One region of the Sporomusa sp. 246TCP1 genome, then DNA from elsewhere that is predicted to be linked to it. Evidence: a T-box and tRNA genes for the amino acid it is inferred to sense, from the RefSeq annotation. Region 1 holds a T-box; the other holds one or more tRNA genes.

Region 1 (3,258 bases):
AACTGCCGCTGATATGGTAGTTCCACTGGTAAGCAGTGCTGAAGTAAATGGCACTTATACCCGGAGCGACCGTCGCATCCAGGCAGTGCGTGCGGCAATTCAACCTAAAACGGGTAAAGCTACGCTGCAAATATTAGTCGAAACCCTAAATAGCTTAGGTATTAAATATGATACTATTGCTGATGTCAGAGCAGCAATTGCCAGTGAAGTTTCTAATTATGCCGGCATGGACGCAGCCGACTTTGGGACAATGGTTTACTGGCCGAACAATACAAATGTTTTGTACACTGATAGTTTCGCAACTGAGGGGCAAAAGGCAATTCTTGCCGCAGTTGGTGATGTTCCAGTATTCGTAGAAAAGAAAAAGTATGATTCTGTGGAAATGTATTTTGCAAATGGTAAGCAGAGTTTGTAGTACTGCTAATTCAAACAGAAATGGGTCAGGGTTCGCCCTGGCCCATTTCATTATGTAGATAGTAAAGCAATGTCATCGAGCTAACATGTAATAATATGGATTTTAGAGTTATGCTTTTATGTGTACAGCAAGACGAGTTCTAAGAATTTTAGTCAAAAGGGGAAAATCGGATTTGTAGGTTTATTTACTTTTATCCTGAATTTTGTGAGAAAGTCAATTCAGATAGAAATTGATTTGTTTATGGAAATGCTCGGGGAAATGGATTCTATCAGCAAACAAGCATTCTCAGAAGCACGGCAAAAGATATTTCACGAGGCATTTAAAGAGCTCTTTGAAGATACGGTAAAAATTGCGTCTAATGTGAAAGAGAGGTGTCCCCTTGTCCTGATAAACAAATACCACCCAGATTCCGCGTTACGGGTTCTGGGTGGTATTTGTTTTATTGGCTGACCTCGCATTCATTTAATTAGTAGAACTGGCTGATTTAATCCACTCCTCTAACTTGGCCAATACTTCTGTTCGGGCATCTTCTACTTCTGTACCACGCCATTCTTGCCCTGTCTGACTGTCGAACCATGAATCCTTTTGTGAAAAAGTTCCGCTGGGGTACATTTTTTCCTGAGCAGCATCCAAGATACCATCAAGCATGCTTTGTTTGATGGATTTTCTGATCATACGGCAACCGGCCTTCTCTGTAGTAGCAACCTCTATGCCATCCGGGCCGGCGCTAAGGCCGACATGAGAAAGCAATTTACCTTGCTGGCCAGCGGTGGAAATAGCCTGCTTGGCATAAGCGGCGGCCTGCTCCCGCTTAATACTGTCATCATCTACAGTTACTCTTACATTGCCGATAATAAGCTTATACATGACGCACCTCCTTATGAACTATTGTATGACTATTTATTTGAGATAGAACAGTTTTTAAGACGCAGGCTAAGTTGACTTTTACAATATGTTGCTATATAATGGAACATACAAATCTGAAGAGGCAGAATAGTATGCTTATAGCACAGTTCAGAAAGTTGGCGGATGTTGCGAGCCAATCTGGGTGATAGCTGAACTCGCTGCGGAGGAGTGGCTGTGAAGGATTAGCAGTCGCCGTAAGCCTGCGTTATAGGCAAAGAGTGGATGACATTTGTCATCAAACAGGGTGGTACCGCGAGAATCTCGTCCCTGGCGTTAGCCACGGGACTTTTTTATACCCTACGGGTATAAACGCAATATTGGCTTTCGTGCTCGTCAATGGTTTGGCGTAAGCCGTGTTTCCTTTACTATTTGTCCGAGGGGGATTACTCGATGAATGAAAAATACACGCCGAATGAGATTGAGACTAAATGGCAAAAACTCTGGGGCGAAAACGATGCTTTCAGCACAACTATTAACCGCCAGCGACCAGAATATTATGTCCTGGAAATGTTTCCTTATCCGTCGGGAAATTTACACATGGGCCATGTACGTAATTATTCTATCGGCGATGTTATTGCCAGATTTAAAGTAATGCAAGGTTATAATGTGCTGCATCCCATGGGCTGGGATGCTTTTGGCATGCCTGCCGAAAACGCTGCCATCAAGAATGGCATTCATCCTTCGTCCTGGACATGGGATAATATTGCTAATATGCGTCGGCAACAGCAAGAACTGGGCTTATCTTATGAATGGGACCGTGAGGTTGCTACCTGTCATCCTAAGTATTATCACTGGACGCAATGGCTGTTTTTACTATTTTTTGAACGCGGTTTGGCGTACAAAAAGAAAGCTGCTGTAAACTGGTGTAATGACTGTAATACCGTACTGGCTAACGAGCAGGTAGTTGATGGCCGCTGTTGGCGCTGTGACTCGGTTGTTGTAAAAAAAGACCTTGAACAATGGTTTCTAAAAATAACAGATTATGCGGATCGGCTTTTAGCTGATTTGAATGAGTTAAAAGGTTGGCCTGACCGGGTCAAAACCATGCAAGAAAACTGGATTGGCCGTAGTGAAGGTGCACAGTTCAGCTTTGCTGTACCTGAGATTGATGATAAGATTTCCGTATATACTACCCGGCACGACACTGTGTTTGGTGTTAGTTATATTGTTTTAGCACCAGAACATACACTGGTGGACAAGCTCATTGCAGGCAAACCAGAAGAGGCTGCGGTAAGAGAGTTTATAGCACGCGTTCGTAATCAAAGTGATATTGCCCGCACCTCCAATGAAACAGAAAAAGAAGGTATCTTTACCGGTGCTTATGCCATTCATCCGTTTACTGGCGAACAAGTGCCTATTTGGATTGCTAATTATGTATTGGTAGAATATGGTACAGGTGCAGTTATGGGTGTGCCGGCTCATGATCAACGTGACTGGGACTTTGCCGGTAAGTATGGATTACCTAAAAAAGTGGTAATTCGGCCTGTTGATAAAGAGCTTACGATTGATGATATGACCGAAGCTTATGATGGTCAGGGGACGATGGTTAATTCCGGGGAGTTTAGCGGTCTGGACAATGAAACAGGTAAGGTGAAGATTGCCCAGTGGTTTGAGAACCAAGGAATTGGCAAACGCCGTATTAATTACCGCTTGCGTGACTGGCTTATTTCTCGTCAACGTTATTGGGGGGCACCGATTCCTATTATTTATTGTCCGGATTGTGGCACAGTACCTGTGCCGAAAGAGCAGCTTCCGGTTCTTTTGCCTGAAAATATCGACTTTGCCAGCGGTTCAGTATCGCCACTGGCAAAAGCAGAGGATTTTATCAATTGCACATGTCCTAAGTGTGGCGGCAAAGCGCGGCGAGAAACCGACACTATGGATACCTTTATTTGTTCGTCCTGGTACTATTTCCGTTATACCAGTCCGCATAGTGC
Region 2 (3,258 bases), 2.3 Mb from region 1:
GCCAATTAACTCAGCATAAGGCTCAGACAGTTCAGAGTATTCCATATGCTAGGCGGAAGGAGGACGTGACCGTAGTCGTACTGGGAAGTACGTCGGAGGGAGCGCCCGGACTGACAACAACGCAGATGGGGTGCTATCAACTGTCGTAACTCGGCTGTTGACCGATTTGTCGCTAGTTCGAGTCCTACTCGAGGAGCCAATTTGGAGTGGTACTCAAGTGGCTGAAGAGGACGGTTTGCTAAATCGTTAGAGGTCGTGAGGCCTGCGTGGGTTCAAATCCCACCCACTCCGCCATCCAATTTTTTGGCCCGTTGGTCAAGCGGTTAAGACACCGCCCTTTCACGGCGATAACGGGGGTTCGATTCCCCCACGGGTCACCAATCTATTTATTGGGCGATTAGCTCAGCTGGGAGAGCGCCTGCCTTACAAGCAGGATGTCGGCGGTTCGATCCCGTCATCGCCCACCATTCTCGATATTCGATGCTAGACGTTCGATATTTTGATAAAATCGAACATCGAAGATCTAAAGTCGAAAATCGAATATTGCGGCCCTGTGGTGTAGCGGTCTAACATGCCGCCCTGTCACGGCGGAGATCGACGGTTCAAATCCGTTCAGGGTCGCCATTCTTGATATTAGCTGTTCGATATACGACTTTCGATTATTTTAGTCGAAAATCGAAGGTCTAAAGTCGACGGTTGAATATATGACTCCGTAGCTCAGCTGGATAGAGCGTTTGACTACGAATCAAAAGGTCGCAGGTTCGAATCCTGCCGGGGTCGCCATTTATTATGCGCTGGCGTAGCTCAATTGGTAGAGCAGCTGACTTGTAATCAGCAGGTTGGGGGTTCAATTCCTCTCGCCAGCTCCATCCGGAGGGATTCCCGAGTGGCTAAAGGGAGCAGACTGTAAATCTGCCGTCTTCGACTTCGGTGGTTCGAATCCACCTCCCTCCACCATTTACGGATCTATAGCTCAGCTTGGTAGAGCATTCGGCTCATAACCGACTGGTCCTAGGTTCAAATCCTAGTAGATCCACCAATAATGCGGCCGTGGCGGAACGGCAGACGCGCTAGCCTCAGGAGCTAGTGGGGGCAACCTCGTGGTGGTTCAAATCCACTCGGCCGCACCAACTTTATAATATACGCGGTAGTGGCGGAACGGCAGACGCGCCAGCTTGAGGGGCTGGTGGGGGCAACCTCGTGATGGTTCAAATCCATTCTACCGCACCATTTGGAAGCAGAGAACCAAGTTTAATTCCAAATACATAATAGTATTGACATAAATAAAAATGCTATTATGATATTCTGTCTGAAACAAGTAGCAAAACGTTCCCTGAAAACTGAACAATGTAAGTAATGCATCAAAAAAGCCAGATGTGCGGTTGTATGTCGCTTGCGACATACAAAACAAAAAACAATTTTAATAGCTTTAAAGAGCCAATTGGCTTTTCATATAATCCTTTATGGAGAGTTTGATCCTGGCTCAGGACGAACGCTGGCGGCGTGCCTAACACATGCAAGTCGAACGGGGAGTTATTTATAACTCCTAGTGGCGAACGGGTGAGTAACGCGTAGACAACCTGCCTCTAAATTGGGGACAACACCGCGAAAGTGGTGCTAATACCGAATGTGGTATCTTAGTCGCATGACTAGGATAAGAAAGGTGGCCTCTGAATATGCTACCGCTTAGAGATGGGTCTGCGTCTGATTAGCTAGTTGGTGAGGTAACGGCTCACCAAGGCTTCGATCAGTAGCCGGTCTGAGAGGATGAACGGCCACACTGGGACTGAGACACGGCCCAGACTCCTACGGGAGGCAGCAGTGGGGAATCTTCCGCAATGGACGAAAGTCTGACGGAGCAACGCCGCGTGAGTGAAGAAGGTCTTCGGATTGTAAAGCTCTGTCGTTTGGGACGAACGTGTTTTATGTGAATAATGTAGAGCAATGACGGTACCAAAGGAGGAAGCCACGGCTAACTACGTGCCAGCAGCCGCGGTAATACGTAGGTGGCAAGCGTTGTCCGGAATTATTGGGCGTAAAGGGCGTGTAGGTGGATGTTTAAGTCGTGTGTCTAAGTGCGGGGCTCAACCCCGTATAGGCGCAGGAAACTGGAGATCTTGAGTGCAGGAGAGGAAAGTGGAATTCCCAGTGTAGCGGTGAAATGCGTAGATATTGGGAGGAACACCAGTGGCGAAGGCGACTTTCTGGACTGTGTCTGACACTGAGGCGCGAAAGCCAGGGGAGCGAACGGGATTAGATACCCCGGTAGTCCTGGCCGTAAACGATGGGTACTAGGTGTAGAGGGTATCGACCCCTTCTGTGCCGCAAGCTAACGCAATAAGTACCCCGCCTGGGGAGTACTACCGCAAGGTTGAAACTCAAAGGAATTGACGGGGGCCCGCACAAGCGGTGGAGTATGTGGTTTAATTCGACGCAACGCGAAGAACCTTACCAGGACTTGACATTGAGTGAAAAGCTAAGAGATTAGTTCCTATCCTTCGGGATACACGAAAACAGGTGGTGCATGGCTGTCGTCAGCTCGTGTCGTGAGATGTTGGGTTAAGTCCCGCAACGAGCGCAACCCTTATCCTTTGTTGCCAGCGCGTAAAGGCGGGAACTCAAGGGAGACTGCCGCAGACAATGCGGAGGAAGGCGGGGATGACGTCAAGTCATCATGCCCCTTATGTCCTGGGCTACACACGTACTACAATGGGCTTAAACAAAGCGAAGCAAGCCCGCGAGGGTAAGCCAAACGCATAAACAAGCTCTCAGTTCGGATCGGAGGCTGCAACTCGCCTCCGTGAAGTCGGAATCGCTAGTAATCGCAGGTCAGCATACTGCGGTGAATACGTTCCCGGGCCTTGTACACACCGCCCGTCACACCACGAAAGTTGACAACACCCGAAGCCGGTGGGGTAACCAGCAATGGAACTAGCCGTCTAAGGTGGGGCCGATGATTGGGGTGAAGTCGTAACAAGGTAGCCGTATCGGAAGGTGCGGCTGGATCACCTCCTTTCTAGGGAGAACCGTTCAGCGTAACAACTGAACTAACTTCTAGGTCGGTACATCTTGGCAGATGAACACTCTTACATTGTTTAGTTTTGAGGGAATGCAAGTTACCAAAACTTACTTGTTGAAATATACAGTAAGCTATGATAACATAGATATTCCTGAAAACAAAATATCCAGTGACGATAGCTGTGGGAAGGAAGGTACTCATGTACCTTTGAATGTTACACTGTGTGTTCTGTAGTGTAA

Evidence for each region. A T-box is a leader RNA that pairs with one kind of tRNA and senses whether it is charged. The one in region 1 lies ahead of leuS (leucine--tRNA ligase), so its partner is inferred to be a tRNA-Leu.
Region 2: it encodes a tRNA-Leu, which carries the amino acid that the T-box ahead of leuS (leucine--tRNA ligase) is inferred to sense. The anticodon was not compared.

What each region holds. Positions count from the first base shown of each region.
Region 1 is NZ_CM170492.1:868,822-872,079, forward strand. Features, by position in the region: gene AC1ECB_RS04140 (FAD-dependent oxidoreductase) at 1-415, shown strand, start outside; gene AC1ECB_RS04145 (hypothetical protein) at 878-1,282, opposite strand; T-box leader at 1,390-1,593, shown strand; gene leuS (leucine--tRNA ligase) at 1,712-3,258, shown strand, end outside.
Region 2 is NZ_CM170492.1:3,208,483-3,211,740, reverse strand. Features, by position in the region: tRNA gene AC1ECB_RS15310 (tRNA-Asn) at 1-4, shown strand, start outside; tRNA gene AC1ECB_RS15305 (tRNA-Ser) at 204-294, shown strand; tRNA gene AC1ECB_RS15300 (tRNA-Glu) at 306-380, shown strand; tRNA gene AC1ECB_RS15295 (tRNA-Val) at 392-467, shown strand; tRNA gene AC1ECB_RS15290 (tRNA-Asp) at 548-624, shown strand; tRNA gene AC1ECB_RS15285 (tRNA-Arg) at 707-783, shown strand; tRNA gene AC1ECB_RS15280 (tRNA-Thr) at 794-869, shown strand; tRNA gene AC1ECB_RS15275 (tRNA-Tyr) at 873-957, shown strand; tRNA gene AC1ECB_RS15270 (tRNA-Ile) at 963-1,039, shown strand; tRNA gene AC1ECB_RS15265 (tRNA-Leu) at 1,045-1,130, shown strand; tRNA gene AC1ECB_RS15260 (tRNA-Leu) at 1,145-1,230, shown strand; rRNA gene AC1ECB_RS15255 (16S ribosomal RNA) at 1,461-3,016, shown strand.